One region of the Enterobacter huaxiensis genome, then DNA from elsewhere that is predicted to be linked to it. Evidence: predicted binding sites of a transcription regulator. Region 1 holds the regulator's gene; each other region holds the start of a gene.
What was found. Region 1 encodes PhoB, which activates phosphate uptake and scavenging genes when phosphate is short. Its sites were predicted from a motif close to CTGTCATAAAACTGNCNNAT; they were not measured.

Region 1 (8,297 bases):
AGCTGCTGGTTAGCAAGCCAGACCAGATTATCCAGCGTCAGCCCCTGAGCAAACTTGCGGAATCTGTCGCCGGTGCTTGAGCCAATCAGCGCGTTCAGATAGGCCCAGTCATCGGCCAGACGTGCCGCCTCGTCAATTTGCCGCATGAGCGCCTGCTGGTGCAGACGGTTATCGCTGTCCTGCTTGAGCTGCTGGCGGATCTCACCCTGGCGAGTGGTGTTCTCACGCAGCTGCTGCGCCAGCTGCTGCAGCTGGGCCTGCAGCGTTTGGGCGTCGGCATTAAGCTCATCCGAACGCAGCGCCTGATGGCTCTGCAGCTGCTGCTCCGCCTGGGCAAAGAGCGCCGTAGCCTGCTGTATCTGCTTCTCCAGCATCTGCTTTAATTCTTCCAGGTGTTGAACGGTGTCGGCATCAAGAAGCGCGGAAAGAAACGCGTCTCGATCGTCAAAGTGGCTGGCTGACAGGGCCGCGCTGAATTGAGACTGCGCCTGCTGCAAACGTTCACTCTCCAGCGTCTCCTGCTGCTGCTGTGCGATAAGCTGGCTTTGCAGCGACACGCACTCGTCGTGAACTTCACGCCAGCCGTCAGGAATAACCGCTTCGGCTTCTGTGCTATCCCCCGCCGGAAGGGTGTCCAGAAGTGGCGTCAGGGCGTTAATACGCTCCTGGGTGGCGCCGTGCTGGGTCTGTTTCTCCTGCCACTGCGCGAATTCGGTTTCGCGGGTCTTCAGCCAGACGGCCTCTGTTCCCTCTTCAGGAACGTTAAGCGACAGCGCCGCCAGGGCGTTTTCCAGACCCTCACGCGTCGCCGCCAGCTGTTGCTGATACTGACGCTCCTGTTCTTCCTGCTGGCTAAGCTGGCTTTGCAGCGTCAACCGCTGGCTGAGCTGATAAAGCTGCCGCTCGTAGTGTTCCTGCTCGCTCATCCACGGGGCAATATCATCCTGAATATTCAGCGTAATATTGAGAGAGGCACACACTTCCAGCCACTCTTTAGTGAGCGCTTGCTCTTCCTGAGAGAGCGCCTGCGCTTCGTCTGTCTCGCGTTGGATCTGCTGTGACAGGGCATTAACCTGGCCCAGCACCAGCAGACCGTCTTCTTTAAGCGCGACGACCTCTTTTTCCAGGGTATCCCTGCGGCGCTGGTTATCCGTGAGCTCAAGCGCCTGATACGACTCAACGGCGGGGTGTTCGCTGGAACCGCACAGCGGGCAGGGTTTACCTGCCTCAAGCTGGGAGCGATAATTTTCCAGCTTTTTGATCGTCGCTTCGCTCTCGCACAGTGCCTTCAGGTCGACAAAGTGCTGGTTTTTCTCTTTGTACTGCTGTCGACGCAGGGCCAGGGTTTCATTGAGTTTTAACTGTTCCGCCTGCGCTTTTTGTACGCTTTCATTATTCTGACGCAGGCGTTTTTGCAGCGGCTGATAGCGGGCGTTTAGCGCGGTCAGACGCTGACGCAGCGCGCGGGATTGCCCCAGCAGCTCCATTGCCGCAGCAACCTCGTCTGCCGTCAGCGTCAGGGGACTCACCGGCAGGCCAGCCAGCTTCTGGCGCAATTCAGCGATGCGCGCAGCCAGCGTAGCCAGCTGATGTTTATCGCGATTGAGCTGAGAGAAGTGTGCCCGCCAGCCTGCAATTTCCTGGCCCCACAGGCGGAACCGGTCATGTTCTGCCAGCCACTGAGCCAGGGCGGCGAGTTCAGCCTGTAGCTGCAGCCGGTTTTGCTGCGCCGCGTTACGGATCCGCGCGCGCAGGGCAGTTTTTGCCAGTAAGCGAGTATTTACTTCAGCAATTCGCTGCTGCGTTTGCGCCAGTCGTGACGTCTGTTCTTGCTGATGCTCCCACAGCGGGCGGAGCCGGGCGGCAGGCAGCGCATGCTGGAGCTTAGCCAGGTCAGGTGCCGCCTCCGCAAGCGCCCGTTGCGCCTGTTGCTGAGAAAGCGCGGCGCGCTCCCGCTCGCGCAGGAGTTCATCCTGACGCGTAAGCCACTGAAAATCCTTCTGCTGACTCTGCTGCTGCGTGAGAAGCGTTTTCTCTTCGTCAGTAAGTGACTGCAAACTTTGCTGCAACTGCTGCTGCTGTTCTTCGCTAAGCAGTACGATGCCTGCGGCCTGCGCCTCGCACATCTCCAGCGCGCTGCGGGCGGCTTTGTGCTTTTCAAAGACCATGGCGGAAATCTGGCCGTAAATTTCCGTTCCGGTGAGTTCCTCCAGCAGTTCCGCGCGATCGCTGGGTTTGGCGTTAAGAAAAGCGGCAAACTGCCCCTGAGAGAGCAGCATGGAGCGGGTAAAGCGGCCATAGTCCAGCCCGGTGAGCGCCGCGGTTTGCTCAAGTTTATCCGTTACCTTGTCGGCCAGAATCTTGCCGTCTTCGCAGCGCGCCAGCTCCACGCGCGGAGCCTGCAGATTTCCGTCCGGCTGATTACGCGCGCGGTTCTGGCTCCAGAAAGCGCGGTAGGCTATGCCTTTTACCTCAAATTCCACTTCTGCCAGGCACTCGGCGGTATCGCGGGTCATCAGGTCGTTTTGCGCCTGAGACACTTTTTGCAGGCGCGGGGTTTCGTGGTACAGCGCGAGGCAGATGGCGTCAAGCAGGGTGGTTTTGCCCGCGCCGGTGGCGCCGGTAATGGCAAACAGCCCGTTGCTTGCAAAAGGCTCGGCGGTGAAGTCAATTTTCCACTCGCCCTTGAGTGAGTTGAGGTTTTTCAGACGCAGGCTCAGAATTTTCATGCGTTTTCTTCCTCATCGTTGAGCGCGTGCAGGGTATGGGCGAATAGCTCGTTAAGCCTTGCGCGCTTGTCGTCGTCAATCTCTTCCTGGGACAAGCGGCGTTCAAACACCTCTTCCACCTTCAGTTCGCTGAGGGTTTCACGCTGGGCGCCGAGAAGAATTTTCTCGCGCTGTTCACGGCTGCGGCGCACCAGCAACACCTCCACGGGCAGATCTTCCGTCAGCGACTGAATTTTTCGCTGCATATCGTGCAGGTAGTCGTCGGTAGTGATTTCGATATCCAGCCAGACGGGCGGATTAAGCGCCGCGCCGCGCCACTGCTCTAGCTGTGCGGTGATGGCGTCGAGATCGCCTTTCAGCACCGCCAGCGGCTGGGTAACGGGCACCTCAAGCGTCTCTACCGCGCTGAGTTTACCGTCGGTGAAGCTCACCAGGTGGACGGATTTGGCTTTGCCGGTTTCATCGAAACTGAGCGCGAGGGGGGAACCGCAGTAGCGAATGTGCTCCGCGCCGCCGACGATCTGTGCCCGGTGTATATGTCCGAGCGCAATGTAGTCGGCTGGCGGGAAGTTTTGCGCCGGAAAGGCATCCAGCGTGCCGATATAGATGTCACGTACGGCGTCACTTTTACTGGCACCGACGGTAGTGAGATGTCCGGTGGCAATCACCGGGAGCGTCAGCTCACCGCGCAGGGCGCAGGCATCTTCATGCTGCCGATGATAATAGTCGGTGATGCTTTGTAACAGATGCTGCTGCTTTTCGCCGCCGGACAGCCCCGCCTGGCTTTGCACGATATCGCGCGGGCGCAGGAAGGGAACCGGGCACAGCACGGCCCCCGGCGTGCCGTCGCGTTTTTTCAGGATCTGCGGCGCATGCCCTGCGCTGGCGACCACGGTGGTATTGAGAAACGCCAGAATATCCCGAGACTCATTGAGCGTGGCCACGGAGTCGTGGTTTCCGGCAACAATCACCAGATGGCATCCAGTCTGCTGCAGGTTGACCACGAAGCGGTTATATAACTCACGCGCATAGCTCGGCGGCTGTCCGGTATCAAAGATGTCACCCGCGACAATAATGGCATCAACGTCATGCGACTGAGCCGTCTTCAGCAGCCAGTTCAGGAACGCTTCATGTTCTGCGGCGCGGCTTTTACTGTAAAAGTTTTGACCCAGATGCCAGTCCGAGGTGTGAAGTATGCGCATAAGAGATCCGTGGCGAAAAATGATGGTGCGGATTATAAACTGTCAGGGAACGGAAAATAACCGCTGTCATAAAACAACAGTTTGCCAGTTATGGTGGTAATGTTTTTCATAAATCTGTCATAAATCTGACGCATAATGACGCCGCATTACAAACTTGTAATTTAAATAAGATAAGACAGGGCAAAGTATGGCGAGACGTATTCTGGTCGTAGAAGATGAAGCTCCAATTCGTGAAATGGTGTGCTTCGTGCTCGAACAAAATGGCTTCCAGCCGGTTGAAGCGGAAGATTATGACAGCGCGGTGAACCAGCTGAATGAACCCTGGCCCGATCTGATTCTGCTGGACTGGATGCTGCCGGGTGGCTCTGGACTGCAGTTCATCAAACACATTAAACGTGAAGCGATGACCCGCGATATCCCGGTTGTGATGCTCACGGCGCGCGGTGAAGAGGAGGATCGCGTGCGCGGTCTGGAAACCGGCGCGGACGATTACATTACCAAGCCGTTCTCCCCGAAGGAGCTGGTGGCCCGCATCAAAGCCGTTATGCGCCGTATTTCCCCGATGGCGGTAGAAGAGGTGATTGAGATGCAGGGCCTGAGCCTTGACCCAACCTCACACCGTGTCATGACGGGCGAAAATCCCCTCGACATGGGGCCGACCGAGTTTAAGCTTTTACACTTCTTTATGACGCACCCGGAACGCGTTTACAGCCGCGAGCAGTTGCTGAATAACGTCTGGGGAACTAACGTCTATGTCGAAGACCGAACGGTTGACGTCCATATTCGCCGCCTGCGTAAAGCGCTGGAACTGAGCGGCCACGATCGCATGGTGCAGACGGTCCGCGGCACGGGTTATCGTTTCTCAACCCGTTTCTGAACAATGACAGGAGTGTGACGCGTGCTGGAACGTCTGTCATGGAAAAGGCTCGTCTTTGAACTGATCTTATGCTGTATTCCGGCCTTCATTCTGGGGGCCTTTCTTGGACATCTACCCTGGTTTCTGCTGGCGGCAGTCACCGGCCTGCTGATCTGGCATTTCTGGAATTTACTGCGTCTTTCCTGGTGGCTGTGGGTCGACAGAAGTATGACGCCCCCGCCGGGGAGCGGAAGCTGGGAGCCGCTGCTGTACGGCCTGCACCAGATGCAGATGCGAAATAAAAAGCGCCGCCGCGAGCTGGGAAGCCTTATCAAACGTTTCCGAAGCGGTGCAGAATCGCTGCCGGATGCGGTCATTCTGACCACAGAAGAGGGCACCATCTTCTGGTGTAACGGCCTGGCGCAACAGCTGCTGGGCCTGCGCTGGCCGGACGATAACGGACAGAACATCCTCAACCTTCTGCGTTACCCGGAGTTCACGCAGTATCTCAAAACGCGCGAATTTACGCGTCCGCACAATCTGAAGCTCAATAATGGTCGGCATCTTGAAATTCGCGTGATGCCCTACAGCGATCGGCAGTGGCTGATGGTGGCGCGCGACGTCACCCAGATGCACCAGCTGGAAGGCGCGCGGCGTAATTTCTTCGCCAACGTGAGCCATGAGCTGCGCACGCCGCTGACGGTGCTGCAGGGATATCTGGAGATGATGCAGGAGCAGATCCTGGAAGGCGCGCCGCGCGAGAAAGCGCTGCACACCATGCGGGAGCAAACCCACCGGATGGAGGGGTTGGTCAAACAGCTTCTTACGCTCTCGAAGATTGAAGCGGCCCCCTCGCTTGCGCTGACTGACACCATCGATGTGCCAATGATGCTGCGGGTCGTGGAGCGTGAAGCGCAGACGCTCAGCCATAAAAAACATGAGTTCACCTTTGAGGTCGATAACACCCTTAAAGTGCTTGGCAGCGAAGACGAGCTTCGCAGCGCCATCTCCAATCTGGTCTATAACGCGGTGAACCATACGCCGGAAGGAACGCATATTTGGGTGCGCTGGCAGCCTACCGCAGCGGGCGCGGAGTTTAGCGTTGAGGATAACGGGCCGGGGATCTCATCTGAACACCTCCCGCGTCTTACCGAACGTTTCTACCGTGTCGATAAAGCGCGCTCGCGACAAACCGGAGGCAGCGGCCTGGGGCTGGCGATTGTGAAACACGCGGTGAATCACCATGAGAGCCGTCTCGATATCCAGAGCACCTTAGGCAAGGGAACCCGCTTCAGCTTCGTGATTCCGGAACGATTAATTGCCAAAAAAAGCGCCTGATAGCGGACCTGTCATTATTCCTTTCCACGGGCCAGCCATTGCTGGCCCGTTTGCTTTGCGGTCAAGCGAAACGCGAATGAATTTTATACGGTTGATGTTTTTTTGTTCGCATGATTAGCCATGCGTTTTTCTTATAACTAGCCTGATGTGCTGGTTTGTATTTTCATGCTGGCATATTGTTCTGGTTTTACGATCCCACCTTGCCTTTAAACGTTATAAGCGTTTAAATTGCCCCCCATATACTGTCAGACCGACTGTATTTGCGTGGTAAATCGAAAAACTATTCTTCTCCACGCCAGGACGGGAGCATATCCCGCTGAAATTGAGCAAATTTTCCGCTGTATCGTCCCGTACGGGATGGCGAAAATCTCAACGTTTTCAACACCACATCCACAGGCAGTAAGGTTTTATGACCCATCATTTAAAATCGCGTGACATCATCGCGCTGGGCTTTATGACATTTGCGCTGTTCGTTGGCGCAGGTAATATCATTTTTCCTCCAATGGTTGGCTTACAGGCGGGTGAACACGTCTGGACCGCTGCGTTTGGCTTCCTGATTACGGCCGTGGGTCTACCGGTTCTGACCGTTGTCGCGCTGGCGAAGGTCGGCGGCGGCGTGGATAGCCTGAGCACGCCGATTGGCAAAGTGGCTGGCGTTCTGCTGGCGACCGTCTGCTATCTGGCCGTGGGCCCGCTGTTCGCTACGCCGCGTACGGCAACGGTTTCCTTCGAAGTGGGTATTGCCCCGCTGACCGGTGACGGCGCGATGCCGCTGTTTATCTACAGCCTGGTCTACTTTGCGATCGTGATTCTGGTTTCCCTCTATCCGGGCAAGCTGCTGGACACCGTGGGCAACTTCCTCGCTCCGCTGAAAATCGTCGCGCTGATTGTGCTGGCGGTTGCCGCTATCGTCTGGCCGGCGGGTCCTATCAGTACGGCGATGGATGCGTACCAGAACGCGGCGTTCTCTAACGGCTTTGTGAACGGCTACCTGACCATGGATACGCTGGGCGCCATGGTGTTTGGTATTGTTATCGTTAACGCCGCGCGCTCCCGTGGCGTGACCGAAGCACGTCTGCTGACGCGCTATACCATCTGGGCTGGCCTGATGGCCGGCGTGGGCCTGACGCTGCTGTACCTGGCGCTGTTCCGCCTGGGCTCTGACAGCGCAACGCTGGTTGACCAAAACGCGAACGGTGCGGCTATCCTGCACGCTTACGTTCAGCACACCTTTGGCGGTGCGGGCAGCATGCTGCTGGCGGCGCTGATCTTCCTGGCGTGTCTGGTTACCGCTGTTGGCCTGACCTGCGCGTGCGCAGAGTTCTTTGCTCAGTATCTGCCGCTCTCTTACCGCACGCTGGTGTTTATCCTCGGCATCTTCTCTATGGCGGTATCGAACCTCGGTCTGAGCCACCTGATTCAGGTCTCTATTCCGGTGCTGACGGCCATTTATCCGCCGTGCATTGTGCTGGTGGTGCTGAGCTTCACCCGTCCGTGGTGGAACAACTCGTCGCGAATTATTGCACCAGCCATGTTTATCAGCCTGATTTTTGGTATCCTTGACGGGATCAAAGCATCAGCATTTACAGACGTGCTGCCTGCCTGGACACAGCGTCTGCCGCTGTCCGAGCAGGGCCTGGCCTGGCTGATGCCTACCGTTGTTGCGCTGGTTCTGGCGATTATCTGGGACCGTGCTGCAGGGCGTCAGGTCGCATCGAACGCCCATTAATCAACGGCAACAAACTGTTTAACCACGGGGCTTAAGGCCCCGTGGTTTTTTGTTTTTTTCGTGTTGAATGGCAAGATTTAAATGGAAAGCACTAACAAACTTAAGCGTGGACTGAGCACGCGCCACATCCGCTTTATGGCGCTGGGCTCTGCTATCGGCACCGGTCTTTTTTATGGCTCGGCAGATGCCATCAAAATGGCCGGTCCAAGCGTGCTGCTGGCGTACATTATCGGTGGGGTTGCGGCCTATATCATTATGCGCGCGCTGGGAGAGATGTCTGTTCACAACCCGTCCGCCAGCTCCTTCTCGCGCTATGCACAAGAAAACTTAGGCCCGCTGGCAGGCTTTATCACCGGCTGGACCTACTGCTTTGAAATCCTGATTGTGGCGATTGCCGACGTAACCGCGTTTGGGATCTACATGGGCGTCTGGTTCCCCGACGT
Region 2 (8,297 bases), 1.2 Mb from region 1:
ATGTTCCATGCAGCGAAGGCGATGAACGTCAACGTAGAAAACTGCATTCTGGTGGATGACTCGTCTGCGGGAGCGCAGTCGGGGATTGATGCGGGCATGGAGGTGTTTTACTTCTGCGCCGATCCGCACAACAAGCCGATCGATCATCCCAAAGTGACGACCTTTACCGATCTGGCGCAGCTGCCTGAATTGTGGAAGGCACGCGGGTGGAATATTACTCGCTGAGTTTTCCCCTCACCCCGACCCTCTCCCCAGGGGAGAGGGAGAAAACCGAATTGTCCCCTCTCCCTGTGGGAGAGGGTTAGGGTGAGGGTAAAAATCACTCTTTCGGATCTTTACCCGCCAGCAGCTTGTCCAGCTCGTCGCCGCCCACGTGACGGAAGTCCTGACCCTTCACGAAGTAGAAGATGTATTCACAAATGTTCTGGCAGCGGTCGCCGATACGCTCGATTGAGCGCGCGCAGAACAGCGCGGTCAGCACGCTTGGGATGGTACGGGAATCTTCCATCATGTAGGTCATCAGCTGTCGCACGATGCCTTCGTACTCCTGATCGACTTTCTTGTCTTCACGGTAGATACGCACCGCTTCGTCCAGATCCATACGCGCAAAAGCATCCAGCACGTCGTGCAGCATCTGCACGGTGTGGCGGCCCAGCGACTCCAGGCTGACCAGCAGCGGCTGGTGCTGCTGAGAGAACTTCTCCAGCGCCGTACGGCAGATTTTATCCGCAACGTCACCAATACGTTCCAGCTCGGCGATGGTTTTAATGATCGCCATCACCAGACGCAGGTCGCTCGCCGTCGGCTGACGCTTGGCGATAATACGCACGCAGGCCTCGTCGATAGCGACTTCCATCATGTTGACGTTTTTGTCGCCTTCAATAACGCGCTTCGCCAGCTCGCTGTCCTGGTTGTGCATCGCCGTAATCGCATCAGATAGCTGCTGCTCGACCATGCCGCCCATGGTCATCACCTGGGTACGAATGCTTTCCAGCTCTGCGTTAAACTGGCCGGAAATGTGTTTATTAAGATTGAGGTTGTCCATGGTTTCTCCACATGCACTAAGGCAAATCAACCGTAGCGGCCAGTAATGTAATCTTCGGTTTGTTTCTTCGCGGGCCTGGTGAACAGCGCGTCCGTATCGCTGAACTCAATCAATTCGCCCAGGTACATAAACGCCGTGTGATCGGAACAACGCGCAGCCTGCTGCATGTTGTGGGTAACGATAACCACGGTGTAATCCTGCTTCAGCTCGGTGATCAGCTCTTCAATACGACCGGTTGAGATCGGGTCCAGCGCCGAGCACGGCTCATCCAGCAGCAGCACTTCCGGGCGAATGGCGATACCGCGCGCAATACACAGACGCTGCTGCTGACCACCGGAGAGAGAGTACCCGCTCTGGTGCAACTTATCTTTGGTTTCGTTCCATAATGCGGCCTTGGTCAACGCCCACTGCACGCGCTCGTCCATATCCGTACGGGAAAGCTTTTCAAACAGACGCACGCCAAAGGCGATGTTGTCATAAATCGACATCGGGAAGGGCGTCGGTTTCTGAAACACCATGCCCACTTTCGCGCGCAGCAGGGCGATATCCTGGGCATGGGTCAGAATGTTTTCGCCGTCGAGGATGATTTCACCCTCGGCGCGCTGCTCCGGATAGAGCGAATACATCTTGTTAAAGGTGCGCAGCAGCGTGGATTTACCACAGCCAGACGGACCGATGAATGCCGTGACCTGGTTCTTCGCGATATCCAGGTTGATATTCTTCAGGGCATGGAATTTGCCGTAGTAGAAGTTCAAATCACGAACCTGAATCTTACCCGGGGCAGTATCAACCATACTCATTGACTCATTTCCTCATTCGACGCCGCGAGCTGCCGCGCCGTAAAAAATTAACCGTGTTTCTTCTTCGCGAAAATGACGCGCGCCAGAATGTTCAGCAACAGTACGCAAAGGGTGATGATCAGCACCCCGGCCCAGGCCAGCTGCTGCCATTCCACGAATGGGCTCATCGCAAATTTAAAGATTGTCACCGGCAGGTTGGCAATCGGCTGCATCATGTCCGTGCTCCAGAACTGGTTGGAGAGCGACGTAAACAGCAGCGGCGCCGTTTCACCCGCAATACGCGCAACGGCCAGCAGGATGCCGGTCATAATCCCGGAGATTGACGCTTTTAGCGTAATCGCGGAGATCATCTTCCATTTCGGGGTGCCCAGGGCGTAAGCCGCTTCACGCAGGCTGTCCGGCACCAGCTTCAGCATATTTTCGGTGGTTCGGATTACAATCGGCACCTGCAGCAGCGCCAGGGCAATAACCCCCGCCCAGCCGGAGAAGTGCTGCATCTGCGCCACCACAACGGTGTAAACGAACAGACCGACAACGATAGACGGTGCGGACAGCAGAATATCGTTGATGAAGCGAATAACTTCAGCCAGCCATGATTTACGTCCGTACTCCGCCAGGTAGATACCCGCCATGATGCCGAGCGGGGTACCGAAGACCGTCGCCCACAGGATCAGCAGGCCGCTTCCCGCCAGCGCGTTCGCCAGACCACCGCCCGCCGTGTTCGGCGGCGGCGTCATTTCGGTGAACAGCGCCAGCGACATTCCGTCGATGCCGCGAACCACCGTCGAGAACAGGATCCACACCAGCCAGAACAGACCGAATGCCATCGTCCCCATTGAGAGCGTCAGCGCGATACGGTTTTTAATGCGGCGCTTTGCCTGCATTTTGCGGCGGGATTCCGCCAGCTCGGTGGTGTTTTGCATGTCGAGAGTCGCCATTAGCGTGCCCCCTCATTTTTAGCAAGACGCATAACCATCAGCTTGGAAATCGCCAGAACAATGAAGGTGATAACAAACAGGATCAGGCCCAGCTCCATCAGCGCCGCAACGTGCAGCCCGGATTCCGCTTCGGCGAATTCGTTCGCCAGCGCAGAGGTAATACTGTTACCCGGCATAAACAGCGATACGCTGTCGAGCTGGTAGGTGTTACCGATGATAAAGGTTACCGCCATGGTTTCACCCAGCGCGCGGCCCAATCCCAGCATGACGCCCCCGATCACCCCATTTTTGGTGAACGGAAGAACGATGCGCCAGATAACTTCCCAGGTGGTGCAGCCGATGCCGTAGGCCGACTCTTTCATCATCACCGGGGTTTGTTCGAAGACATCGCGCATAACCGCCGCAATGTACGGAATAATCATGATGGCGAGGATCACGCCAGCCGCCAGAATACCGATGCCGAATGCCGGGCCTGCGAACAGCGCGCCTACAAACGGAATGGCAGAGAGGACATTACCGACCGGCTCCTGGAAGTAGGTTGCAAACAGCGGAGCGAAGATGAACAGGCCCCACATGCCGTAAACGATACTCGGAATGGCTGCCAGCAGTTCGATGGCGATGCCAAGCGGGCGTCGCAGCCAGCCAGGCGCCAGCTCCGTCAGGAACAGGGCAATACCAAAGCTCACCGGAACCGCAATCAGCAGCGCGATGAATGAGGTCACCAGCGTGCCGTAGATCGGCACCAGCGCACCAAAAACTTCGTTCGGCGCGTCCCACTCTTTGGTCCACAGGAAGGAGAAACCGAATTTCTGGATGCTCGGCCACGAGGAGAAAATCAGAGACACGATAATGCCGCCCAGCAGCAATAGCACAATCAGCGCAGCCAGTTTCACCAGCGCGCTGAAAATCATGTCACCTTTTTTACCCGGAGGGTTAAATGCAGGCTTGGTTGCAGCCATAAATTACTCTTCTGTTTGAGACGTTTTTACGAATATGCCCGGTGGCGCTAACGCTTACCGGGCCTACAGGATGAACCGTAGGGCGGGTAAGCGCAGCGCCACCCGCCATCTTCGTTAAATATTTCCTGTTAGTACAGCGCTTTACCGCTGCTGTCTTTCACGTTGGTTTTCCATGCAGCACGAATCTGCTCAACCACGCTGTCCGGCAGGCTGGCGTAATCCAGGTCATTCGCCTGTTTGCCGCCGTTTTTGTATGCCCAGTCGAAGAACTTCAGTACTTCAGCACCCTGCTCAGGCTTCTTCTGCTCTTTGTGAACCAGAATGAAGGTGGTAGAGGTGATTGGCCACGCCTCGTCGCCTTTCTGGTTAGTCAGATCCTGCGCGAAGGATTTGCTCCAGTCAGCGCCTTTGGCGGCGTTGGCGAAGTTCTCTTCGGTCGGGCTAACCGGTTTGCCGTCGGCAGACACCAGTTTGGTGTAGGCCAGATTGTTCTGCTTAGCGTATGCGTATTCTACATAACCGATGGAGCCCGGCAGACGCTGTACGAACGCGGCGATACCGTCGTTGCCTTTACCGCCCAGACCGGTTGGCCAGTTAACGGTAGAGCCGGCGCCAATTTTAGACTTCCACTCTTCGTTGACTTTCGCCAGGTAGCTGGTGAAGACGAAGGAGGTACCAGAACCGTCAGCGCGACGCACCACAGCGATGTTCTGCGAAGGCAGCTTAACGCCCGGGTTCAGTTTGGTGATGGCTTCGTCATCCCATTTTTTGATTTTGCCCAGGTAGATGTCGCCCAGGGTTTTGCCGTCCAGCACCAGCTCGCCTGACTTCAGGCCAGGGATGTTAACAGCCAGCACAACGCCGCCGATTACGGTCGGGAACTGGAACAGGCCTTCCTGATTCAGTTTTTCATCAGACAGAGGGGCATCTGACGCGCCGAAATCAACGGTGTTAGCGGTAATTTGTTTTACGCCACCGGAGGAGCCGATACCCTGATAGTTAACCTTGTTGCCGGTTTCTTTCTGGTAGGTATCTGCCCATTTGGCATACACCGGCGCAGGGAATGTTGCACCAGCGCCAGTCAGGCTTGCTGCTGCAAATGCAGAGAAAGCGCTCATCGATAAGGTCGCGGCGACAACAGTTGCGACAGTGGTACGCATAACTTTCATAATGTCTCCTGCAAGGATTTCGTAAATCATTGTTTAAGTGGCTACGATGAGCAAAATAGGACAAACAGGTGACAGATAAATGTACGAAATATGACAGTTTTATGACAATGCAAAATGAAAGATTAACCCATTGAAAGAAAGCGTTTTTTATTCAGCTTAGTGTCATATTTTTGTCACAGTAATACCTATAAGCCTGGTGCAAAAGGCTGAAAATGACAACGGCTGTCATAAACAGCCGTTGGAGGATTAGTGTTCAATTTCGAGGGTAACGGTCGCATAAGCTTCAAAGGCGCCCGGTTTGGGCTGGGCCCCCGTTGCACTGGCAGGCGCGGCGGAAAAGGTGAGCGAATTGTTTTCGGCACCACCTGTGTTTATTCCCCTGTCCATATCCATTTTTCCGCCATTCACATTGACCTGACGATCCCACTTGTCGTACACGGTGATGCCCACGTCATCGTTGCCGTTGACTTTCATCATCATCGCATCTGCATCGACAGGGTCGGCGCGGAAGGTAGAATAGACAATATTTTCATTCAGCATGCCCGTACACTGCACCTGAATCGTCTTTTTCACCTTGCGACCGCTCACGGCAGCGCCTTTGGTGGAGGAAAAGTCAGTGGCAGGGATTTTGCCGAAATCAATTTCCAGCGTCTGGCCCGGGGCGATCTCACAGTTCTGTGGAACCACGATATCACCGACGATTCTTATTTCCGCCATTTTGTCTGTGCTGGCAGTGGAGGAAGCCTCGTCCAGCCCGCCATAGAGATCGGCCACCACCGTGCCGGGTACGCTAATCCGGCCAATAAACGGCTTATTAATTAAAAAGGAGACCTGTATTTTTGACCCTGTATCCAGGGTGACCTCATCCCCCTCTTCGCCCGGCGCATAGCAATAGGTCCCATGGGTCATTTTGTTTGGTTCAGCAGTGAATGGGACAGGAATGAAATCCCTCCCAAGAACCTGTACGGACGTAGCAATGCTGAGATTGTCACTGAGTCGGTAATAGGTGTAGCCGTTTATTACCCGGTCCGTGCTCAACGTTGACCGCGCGGTGTAGTACATCGTGCGAAATGTTGTTGTAAAATGGGTCAGGCAATCACATTGAGCCTTGTAGGTCGTGGATGCGGACAACGTTTCCAGATCTCTCACCTCTGTACTGGCTTTATTTTTATCCGCCGGAATCTGTTTGCCGTTTAAGTTAAGATTATAGATGTTGGCTCCCCCCACCGTATGGCATATGCCATCGCCAGTCGTGTAGGCCTTGCATACCGGCGTCATAAGCATCGTCAGCGCGGTTAAAAATAGCTGTGTCCTGAATTTCATGTCATTTCCCTATTGGCATACTGCCGATACCTGTACCAGCCCAACCCCTTCAGGCTGGCGAAGGCGATAGTTAACCGGGCAGGCGATCGCTGCTTTATCTGCGCCCCATGTCAGTACAAACGCGCCCTCCTCTGGCATTCCAGAGAGATAGAGCTCTCCATTTTCACCGGCAATGCCGCTTACGGTGCCCGTTGACAGATTTGCCGTGGCCATTGCGCCAAACGGTACGGGTTTCCCGTTCTTTTGCCTCACGCTAAACAGGACGCGATAGCCCACGTGAGTGGCAAACTCCGCTCGTACTACCGCGCCGCGCGTCGGGATGACGCTGAGTATGCTGTTATCAATTTCAACGTTGGCCTTCGCAAAATAGTCACTGTCTATCTCTACCCTGTTTTCATCATAAGCGTTGAGCTGAGTCTGCACCGTGTAGCCACGCCAGTCCGTCGCTTTACCGGTGCCGTTTTCCAGCCCCAACCCGGCAGCACCGGGGGCTTTCACCAGCGCTACGGTTTCGCCCATCTCTTGCGAGAATGTTATCCCGTCGCCGTGCGCCAGAACTCCACCCTTAACACCATAATTAAGCCGCTGATTATCCTGGTTATAGTCGTAACTGGCGTTCACCGAACCATAGGTACCGTCATACCCCATTCCTGCACTGCTGTTGTATGCATCGTCATCCGCATCATAAGACTGCTGTACGTTCCAGGAGAGGTTATGCGCATCCAGCGCAGTACCGCTCAACCCAACCTGATGCATGCCTTTTCCATGATTATTCTGCGTAAAGCCGTAGTTGACGTAACTGTCATGCAGCCAGCCTGAAAGCGGTACGGAGAGCGACAGCATAAAAATTTGTTCGCTCTGCGGGCTGTTGCGGGAATCGTTGTCTGAGGTGTTATAGGCAGACGTGAGTGAATCGGTGTAGTTCCAGGAGACGTTCCACGAAATATTGCGCCAGTAATTGCTATAGCCCAGCTGCACCAGACGCTCGACTTCGTTCGTTTTCCAGTACTGCTGGCGGCTCAGCGTCAGATAGATATTTCCCATCCCGTCGCCGAAGCTTTGCGTCCATGTCCCTTCCAGCCGGCTACGGCGGTTACCCGTGGTCCAGAAATCACCGTCATTATTCTGGCGAGATGCCCACTCGTTCAGGGTGTAGTAGCCCTGTGTGGAGTATCGGTACCCGACCAAACGAAACGTGGTATTGGTATCATCAAAACGTTTGGAGTAAAGAAAACGGTAGGATTGCCCGCTCTCGTCCTCGCTATCTTCAAACTGAGCGCGAGCATGCGTAACGTCCACAGAAATAGCCCCAAGCGATCCCATATCTTTCCCCAGCCCCATCGCGGCGGAAGTATAGTCACTTGCAGCCTGCACGCCGCCGTACAAGGTCACGCCCGCAGGCAAACCACGTAAAACCTGCGCCTGGAAGAGGGTCGGCTGGAAGTCGTTTTGATCGCGCAGTTCTCCTACGCTGAGATCGACATCGGTTTGGTCTTCACGCTTCAGGATCGCCAGCGAGGCGTAAGGCTGAGTAAAATGTTGCTCGCTACCGTCCTCCTCTTTGATGGTGACATCAAGGTCGCCACCTGAATTGGTCGTGTTTAAATCCTTGAGCGCAAACGCCCCCTGCGGCACGGCCGACTGGTAAATGATGTAGCCATTTTGCCGCACAATAACCGTGGCGTTGCTTTTCGCAACACCACGCACCACTGGTGCAAATCCTGTCAGGCTCGAAGGCAGCATGTCATCGTCAGTATAGAGACGCATACCGCGCACCTGCGTACCGTCAAATACCTCGCTCGCCGTCCACGTGTCTCCCAGCATGATTTGGCTGCGCAATGCTGCAATATTACGCTGCACGTAGGTACTAATTGAATGGTAACTGGAGTGCCCATCCGTAACGTTCAGCGTACTGTAGTTGCGTAAACGCCATGCCCCCAGGTTGGCACCGTTGCGCAGGTTGAGATAATAAAAATCATCTTTATCCCCCTCGCTGGCGTGCACCGTGCTTGAGCCGGAAAAATCATAGTTCACCATGAGCGCATTGATGCCCTCATCCCAGC
Region 3 (8,297 bases), 1.8 Mb from region 1:
TTGGCATGTCCATGGACGCATTTGCTGCCTCCATCGGAAAAGGCGCCACGCTCCACAAACCTAAATTTTCTGAAGCACTCCGCACTGGCCTCATTTTTGGCGCTATCGAAACGCTGACGCCGCTTCTCGGTTGGGGTCTTGGCATGCTTGCCAGCCAGTTTGTTCTTGAATGGAACCACTGGATTGCGTTCGTACTGCTGGTGTTCCTCGGCGGGCGAATGGTGATAGAAGGTTTTCGCGGTAATAGCGATGAAGAAGAAGCGCCGTTGCACCGTCACGGCTTCTGGCTGCTGGTCACTACGGCGATTGCCACCAGCCTTGACGCAATGGCGGTCGGGGTCGGTCTGGCATTTTTGCAGGTCAATATCATTGCCACCGCGCTGGCGATTGGCTGCGCGACGCTGATTATGTCAACGCTGGGAATGATGGTCGGTCGGTTTATCGGCCCGCTGTTGGGTAAGCGAGCCGAAATCCTGGGCGGTATTGTGCTGATCGGCATTGGTGCCCAAATCCTCTGGGCACACTTCGCCGGTTAATCCTCGCGCTGCCAGCAGTGGATACTAAAATCCGTCTGGCAGCGAAATTCTGACTGCGCCGCTAGCGTTTCCCACACCTCTGGTTTTGCTCGCCATGCAAACGGCGTCATTTGCAGAAGCGCCACGGCCTCATCCCCTTTAAGCCTCATCTCATACGCCACCGACTGCTCCTGCTTCAGCGTAAAACCCGCCAGCTGCTCCGAGTGTGGCGCATGCAGACGCACGTCGTCGTAGATCAGTCCTTTTAGCTCCATCAGATGACGCGGACCTGGCGTGACGGTGATGACCCATCCCCCCGGTTTCACCACCCGAGCCAGCTCGTCGGCCTTGCAGGGCGCATAAATGCGCACCACGGCATCCATGCTGGCATCGTCAAACGGTAGCCTGTGGCTGGACGCTACGCAGAACGTAACCGAGGAATAGCGTTTTGCCGCCGCGCGTATCGCCACTTTCGACACATCCAGGCCAAAGGTTTCTGCTCCCTTCTCGCGGGCAATTTCGGCAAAGGTTGCGGTGTAGTAACCTTCTCCGCAGCCAATATCAAGCATACCCGTAGCGTTGTCCGTGAGTTTTTCACCCAGAACCGCCGCGACGGTATCTCTCAAGGGCTGATAATGTCCGGCGTCCAGAAACGCGCGGCGTGCCTGCATCATTTCCGCGCTGTCCCCCGGATCGCGGGAGCGCTTGTGCTGCACGGGAAGCAGATTCACATACCCTTCTTTCGCCATATCAAACTGATGTCCCTGCGGACAGATAAAGCTTTTATCAGAGCGCGTTAAGCGCGCGTGGCAAAGAGGACAGCTGAAGGACATGGCGACTCCGGGGCATAAACCAAAGTGCGAAGTGTAACGCTATTCGCACGGGTTATAAACGCCTGGCTTATCGCATCACGATCAGGTGGTCAGAATCTGCCGCCAGGCCGTCAGGCTTCACGTTTTCAAGACGCAGTACGTTACCCATAATCTCGCTAAATACGGGCGCAGAGACAGCGCCGCCGTAATACGCGCCGTTTTGCGGCTCGTTGATGACCACCACCAGCGCAAAACGCGGATCGCTGGCGGGTGCGACACCTGCGGTATAGGCGACATATTTATCGACGTATTGTCCCTTATCATCGATTTTTTTAGCCGTTCCGGTTTTTACCGCCACGCGATAATCACGCACGGCGGCCTTAACGCCCCCGCCTCCAGGTAACGCCACGCTCTCCATCATGTGCTCCACCTCGTGGGCAATCTCCTCTGGCATGACACGTTTGCCAATGACCGGGGGGTCAATGCGCGTGATCGACAGAGGACGCTCCAGCCCGTAGCTGCCTATGGTGGCGTAGACATGCGCCAGCTGTAATGGCGTCACCATCAGGCCGTAACCGAAGGCAAAGGTCGCGCGGTCGAGCTGGCTCCAGAATTTACGCTGTGGCAGTAGCCCGGCGCTCTCGCCCGTTAGTCCAAGCCCGGTGCTGGTCCCGAAGCCGAAGTTCTTATAGGTGTCCAGCAGGCGCTGAATGGGCATTGCCAGCGACAGGCGGGACACGCCCGTATCGCTGGATTTTTGCAGGATCCCGGTCATGGTGAGCTCCGGGTAGTAGCCTACGTCGCGGATCCGGTGCCCGTCCAACGTGTAGGGATGGGTGTCAATGACGCTGTCCGGCTGGACCAGCCCCTGCTGAAGGGCGGTCATCAGTACCAGGGGTTTTACGGTAGACCCCGGCTCGAAGGTGTCGCTAATGGCGCGATTGCGGAAATCATTCAGCGTTGCCCCTTCCCGGTTGTTGGGGTTGAAGTCAGGGAAATTCGCCATCGCCAGAATTTCGCCCGTTTGAATGTTAATCAGCACAGACGCACCCGACTCGGCTTTGTTCCAGGCCACCGCGTTATCAAGCGCATCTTCGGTAATGGTCTGCAGGCGCTCGTCGATGCTGAGCTGAATGTTATGCGCAGGCACCGGTGCCACTTCGGTCAGATTTTCGACCACGTGCCCATAGCGATCCTCACGCACCTGCCTTACCCCTGACTTGCCCGTCAGCTGGCTATTGAAGCTTTTCTCAACGCCCTCTATGCCCTGGCCGTCAATGTTGGTAAAGCCAATCAGGTTTGCGGCTACGTGCCCGGCCGGATAAAAGCGCCTGGACTCATCGCGAAGGTTAATCCCCGGCAAATTGAGTTTGTCGATCCACTGCGCCTGCGCGGGGTCCACCTGGCGCGCCAGATAGATGAACCGTCCCTGAGGATTGCCGTTAATTCGCGACGCAAGCGTGCCGAGGGAAATATGCAGCGCGTTCGCCAGCGCCTGCCAGCGATCGTCAAACCCTACTCCGCCTTTCGCCAGTACCGTTTTAGGATCGGCCCAGACGGCGCGAACGGGGACGCTGACGGCAAGCGGCCTGCCCTGCCTGTCAACAATCATGCCGCGCGGGGCGTCAATAGCCACTTCCCGCAGGGAGCGCATATCCTCCTGCTTAACCAGATTGTCGGGCTTGATGATTTGCAGCCAGGCAACGCGACCAAGCAGGAAAGCGAGACTACAAAAGATGGCAAGACACAGCAGAGCAAAACGTGCCGGAGTAAAGTTTCCGGTGGTCATTATCGTTTTCTTTTTCACCTGAACCCCAGGACAGTTAAACAACGCCCTGATTTAACGGGAAAAGCCGACAGCCTGGTGGAAAAACAATGCTAATAACCTCGTAGCTTTGCAACAAGTTACTAACAAGAGGATGATTGGTAATAATTTGAAAGATAAGAGAATAAAAAAGCCCCGCATGTGCGAGGCTTTATATCTGAGATCGAAGTGCAAAGCACTTCAGTCAGCAGTGGTTCGATCAGATAGCAGTTACGTTAACTGCAGCTGGGCCTTTCTGGCCGTCCTGAATTTCGAACTCAACGTTCTGGCCTTCAGCCAGAGTTTTGAAGCCGTTACCCTGGATTGCAGAGAAGTGTACGAACACGTCTTTGCTGCCGTCAGCAGGAGTAATGAAACCAAAACCTTTAGACTCGTTGAACCACTTAACTTGACCTTTAATCTTTGCCATTTGCAAAATTCCTTAGAGTGTTTTCTTAGCCCGCAGGCTTGACTGAGATAAAACTGAGACATTACTGCATGAGGCACTAATATAAGGTTCGGCAGAGAAGCGGTATTCAACGACAACGTGTTTACTCAGGACTTCTTTACTGAAAATGCCACACATAAACAGAACTGTACCTCGTTTGACCCAAACCGTGTTATCACATACAACGTTTAATATGGCAAGCCATTTTTAAACGTGTCTCGATCCGCCGCACACATTCTGTCGCTACCTCGCGGCACTGTGCAAAAATATGCGTGCCGCTAAAGGAAACAATACAAGTTGTCGCAGCCGGAGGTCGTCTCCACACCCCCTGTAATCTAAGACATTTTTACCATAGCTCAATCATTTCAAAGCGTCCACTCACAAAGTAAAGATTCTTGAATACAATGATTGAGTTAGAACAAATTGTGAAAACTTATGCTGAAATCATTGCAACGCAACGGTATCCCACAATGTAAATATGCCGCCAAAACGCCCGCTGCAAACTGTATTAAAATTCACCGTTTAATAAACACCACTCTGCACTAAAATAATGAAATTTTTATGACTTCGCTTCAAAAGAAGGCAAGCAAAACGTTTCGATAAAAATAAAACGCGCGTTAACGGGTTTAAATACAGAATATATGCAACAAAACGGTGCGGTGTTTAAAGGATAAATATTCACCAGTTTTCAGTGAGCTGAATGAATGATTAACTGATGCTAAATTATTTAGCACGTGCGTTAGCGCCTGAACGGGCTTAACGAAAGGTTCGCCCCCCGACTCTCCCACCTTAATGAGAAGCCAGAGGGCGTGATAACCGCCATCAAAAATCTGGGTGGACTAGCGCTCTGCCACCAGGCGAATGAAATCGTCTTCGTCTTCTTTGTTTTCAACGACCGGTTCTTTTGGCGTTACTTTCTCTTCCGGCTCGTTGGCCTCGCACAGACGGCGCAGGAGCGCATTCTGACGTTTCTGCTGGTCCAGCAGCGCCTCCAACAGTTCGATCTGTTCATTAGTACGGGAACTGGCGCGATTAACAAAGAACCACAACACCAAACCGACGACCAGGATAACCAACGAGACCACCAGGGATGCCATGCTAAGCAGCCCCGAATTAACTAACTCACCCATTTCACCACCTCAATAAAAACGCTATTTTACCACTGGTGCGCGAGAAGGGCATCACCCCGGAGGAAAATGCGTTCTACCAGGGGATAAACTTATTGATTGCACAAATGCCGCTAAAGAACTGTACATCCTGATCGCACATCACATTGATCGTCTGCGTCCACAGCGCCACGCATGCTATCAGTACGATAACCAGAAGTACCCAGCGTATTTTTTTCACTCCACACTCCGCCTTTTGACCTGATGCAACCAGGTTATCACGGTTATCTTAAACAGGGGCTAACTGTACCCTCATCCAGTTCTTTTCGGAATCGTGCACTTGTTTCACAGGGTAAACCCGTTACGCTTACCCCATGACAACAAAGAGAAAGAGGCAATGATGCATTACGTCATTCGAACTATTATTGCGCTGGCCATTATTTGGATTGGCCTGCTGTTAACCGGCTATGGCGTGCTTGTGGGAAGCACGCAAAACGCTGCAGGATTAGGCATTCAGTGTAAGTACCTCACTGCCCAGGGCATGAGTACCGCCCAGTATCTGCATTCAGACAGCGGGATTATCGGGTTAACCAACTGTCCGGTGCTGCGTAAGACATCCGTTGTGATTGATAACGGATAATCACCCGCTAAACCCGTTCGCAAAAAAACGCCGCAATCATTGCGGCGTTTTTTATTCTAAACAGTGTTTAAAAGGGATACTCGTTATAGCCCATCTGCTCGGAGATTTTACGCGCTGCGGTATGCAGGATCGCGACGTACTCGTGTAAACGCTCTTCCGAGAAGCGCAGCGTCGGGAACGAGATGCTCAGGCCTGCAATGACAACGCCGAAGCGGTCAAATACCGGTACGCCGATGCAGCGCAGGCCCTCTTCCTGCTCTTCATTATCTTCACCGTAACCCTGCTCACGCACGGTATCCAGCACGGTTAATAATTCTTCTGTGCTGGTGATGGTACGGTCGGTACTGCGTTTATATTCAACGCCTTCGAGGATCTGCTTCACCTCTTCGCGGTCACGCCAGGCCAGCAGTACTTTACCAATAGCGGTACTGTACAGCGGGTTGCGACGACCAATGCGCGAATACATGCGCAGATTGTACATGGAGTCAATTTTGTGAATATAAACAATGCTGTCTTCATCCAGCGCGCCCAGGTGCACCGTCTCTTTCGTCAGGCGAGAGAGTTCACGCATCTGAATATCCGCACTGCGGATAAGGTCGACGTTCTGCAGCGCGCGGGCGCCCAGTTCGAACAGTTTTAGCGTCAGCGAGTACTTTTCAGACTCGCCTTCCTGAGCGACATACCCCAACGACTTCATGGTTTGCAAAAAGCGATAAACGGTGCTTTTCGACATCATCACGCGCTGAGACAACTCTGTAATACCAATTTCACGCTCTTCTCCGAGCGCCTGCAAGATGCCAAACACCTTCAGCACGGAAGAAACAGAATCTGGCTGCTTATCCAAATCTGCAATTGCCATTTATCACCTCATGGAGAGTGTTTTATAAAAATCAGAACTGGTTTTTATTATAAATTCGAGTCATGTTCCCTGCAATCGTTCTGCGTTTACTTCGTTACAAATCTGCGACATAAAACCGAATTAACGATGCTAAAATAGTTACTCTGAGAATAATTTCACGTTGAGCCTTTCATCTCCCATGGAAAAAAAACCTTCTGATGGCTTGCCCTTACCGCAGCGGTACGGGGCAATCGCCACCATTATCATCGGTATTTCGATGGCAGTGCTTGATGGCGCTATCGCCAACGTCGCCCTTCCGACCATCGCCAGCGACCTCCACGCCTCCCCGGCCAGTTCAATCTGGATCGTTAATGCCTATCAGATTGCCATTGTGGTTTCACTGCTCTCGTTTTCCTTTCTTGGGGATATGTTTGGCTACCGTCGGGTCTACCAGTGCGGCCTGGCGGTCTTTACGCTGACGTCCCTCTTCTGCGCCCTTTCCGATTCATTGCATACCCTGACGCTGGCGCGTATCGCGCAAGGTTTTGGCGGCGCAGCGCTGATGAGCGTGAATACGGCCCTGATTCGGCTCATCTACCCGCAGCGCCACCTTGGGCGCGGCATGGGGATTAACTCGTTTATCGTCGCGGTTTCATCGGCCGCCGGGCCGACGATTGCCGCGGCGATTTTATCCGTCGCGTCATGGCAATGGCTGTTTGCGATTAACGTACCGCTGGGCGTCGTGGCCCTCCTTTTCGCGCTACGCTATCTGCCGGCGAATGGTCCCAAAAGCACCATGCCACGTTTCGATCTGCCAAGCGCCGTGATGAATGCCCTGACGTTTGGCCTGCTTATCACCGCGCTGAGCGGCTTTGCGCAGGGGCAGTCGATAACGTTAATTGCTGCCGAAGTCGTCGCAATGCTGGCGATCGGCTTTTTCTTCGTGCGACGCCAGCTGGCCCTGCCAGTGCCGCTGCTGCCGGTTGATCTGTTACGCATCCCGTTGTTCTCGCTTTCAATCTGTACCTCAATCTGCTCTTTTTGCGCCCAGATGCTGGCGCTGGTTTCTCTTCCCTTCTTTTTACAGAGCGTGATTGGTCGTACCGAGGTGGAAACCGGGCTGCTGCTCACGCCCTGGCCGCTGGCCACAATGGTGATGGCGCCGCTGGCAGGGTATCTGATTGAGCGTGTGCATGCCGGACTGCTGGGGGGCATTGGGCTGGTGGTAATGGCTATCGGGCTATTCGCGCTGGCATTGCTTCCCGCCTCGCCAGGCGACGTGGACATTATCTGGCGAATGATTTTGTGCGGCGCTGGCTTCGGTTTGTTCCAGTCCCCCAACAACCACACCATTATTACCTCGGCGCCGCGCCATCGCAGCGGCGGGGCCAGCGGCATGCTGGGTACCGCCCGGCTGTTAGGACAAAGCACCGGTGCCGCACTGGTGGCATTGATGTTTAACCTTGCGGGGCAGAATGCAACCCATGTCGCGCTATTTACCGCTGGAGCCCTGGCCACCGTCGCGGCCATCATCAGCGGGCTTCGCGTGACGCAGCCCCGCGTTCAGGCATAAAAAAACCGGGCGGTGAGTTTCTCCGCCCGGCTTCATTTGACGCATACGCGTTACTTCAGGTATTCACCGTTACGCAGCGCTTCAATACGCTTATCCAGCGGCGGGTGCGACATAAACAGCTCGCTCAGCGATTTCGACTTACCGTTGATGCAGAATGCCATCATGCTGGATGCTTCCTGCGGCTCGTAGCTGGTTTTCAGACGCTGCAGCGCAGCGATCATCTTCTCACGGCCTACAAGCTTCGCGGAGCCCGCGTCGGCGTGGAATTCACGGTGACGGGAGAACCACATGGTGATGATGCTTGCCAGGATGCCGAACACCAGTTCCAGCACCATTGACACCGCAAAATAGATCAGCGGGTTGCCGTTGCTCTCTTCGCCTTCATCACGGTTGCCGCCCATAAAGCCAGCCGCAATCTGCGCCAGGATACGGGAAATGAAGATCACGAAGGTGTTAACTACGCCCTGGATCAGGGTCATGGTGACCATATCACCGTTGGCGATGTGGCTGATTTCGTGAGCAATTACCGCTTCGGCTTCATCACGGCTCATGTTCTGCAGC

Region 2: the regulator PhoB is predicted to act here: its motif matches at 5,000-5,019, upstream of pstS (phosphate ABC transporter substrate-binding protein PstS).
Region 3: the regulator PhoB is predicted to act here: its motif matches at 6,276-6,295, upstream of kdgR (DNA-binding transcriptional regulator KdgR).

The regions. Positions count from the first base shown of each region.
Region 1 covers NZ_CP043342.1:3,730,210-3,738,506, reverse strand. Annotated here, with positions in the region: gene sbcC (exonuclease subunit SbcC) at 1-2,729, opposite strand, end outside; gene sbcD (exonuclease subunit SbcD) at 2,726-3,931, opposite strand; gene phoB (phosphate response regulator transcription factor PhoB) at 4,119-4,808, shown strand; gene phoR (phosphate regulon sensor histidine kinase PhoR) at 4,830-6,125, shown strand; gene brnQ (branched-chain amino acid transporter carrier protein BrnQ) at 6,535-7,854, shown strand; gene proY (proline-specific permease ProY) at 7,936-8,297, shown strand, end outside.
Region 2 covers NZ_CP043342.1:4,883,668-4,891,964, reverse strand. Annotated here, with positions in the region: gene yieH (6-phosphogluconate phosphatase) at 1-225, shown strand, start outside; gene phoU (phosphate signaling complex protein PhoU) at 320-1,045, opposite strand; gene pstB (phosphate ABC transporter ATP-binding protein PstB) at 1,072-1,845, opposite strand; gene pstA (phosphate ABC transporter permease PstA) at 1,893-2,783, opposite strand; gene pstC (phosphate ABC transporter permease PstC) at 2,783-3,742, opposite strand; gene pstS (phosphate ABC transporter substrate-binding protein PstS) at 3,871-4,911, opposite strand; gene stgD (fimbrial protein StgD) at 5,158-6,234, opposite strand; gene D5067_RS23220 (fimbria/pilus outer membrane usher protein) at 6,244-8,297, opposite strand, start outside.
Region 3 covers NZ_CP043342.1:1,967,205-1,975,501, reverse strand. Annotated here, with positions in the region: gene mntP (manganese efflux pump MntP) at 1-536, shown strand, start outside; gene rlmA (23S rRNA (guanine(745)-N(1))-methyltransferase) at 533-1,348, opposite strand; gene ftsI2 (peptidoglycan DD-transpeptidase FtsI2/PBP3(PARA)) at 1,416-3,116, opposite strand; gene cspE (transcription antiterminator/RNA stability regulator CspE) at 3,352-3,561, opposite strand; gene D5067_RS09395 (DUF2627 domain-containing protein) at 3,574-3,717, opposite strand; gene D5067_RS09390 (YebO family protein) at 4,419-4,709, opposite strand; gene mgrB (PhoP/PhoQ regulatory lipoprotein MgrB) at 4,783-4,926, opposite strand; gene D5067_RS09380 (YobH family protein) at 5,086-5,325, shown strand; gene kdgR (DNA-binding transcriptional regulator KdgR) at 5,393-6,184, opposite strand; gene D5067_RS09370 (MFS transporter) at 6,363-7,736, shown strand; gene htpX (protease HtpX) at 7,787-8,297, opposite strand, start outside.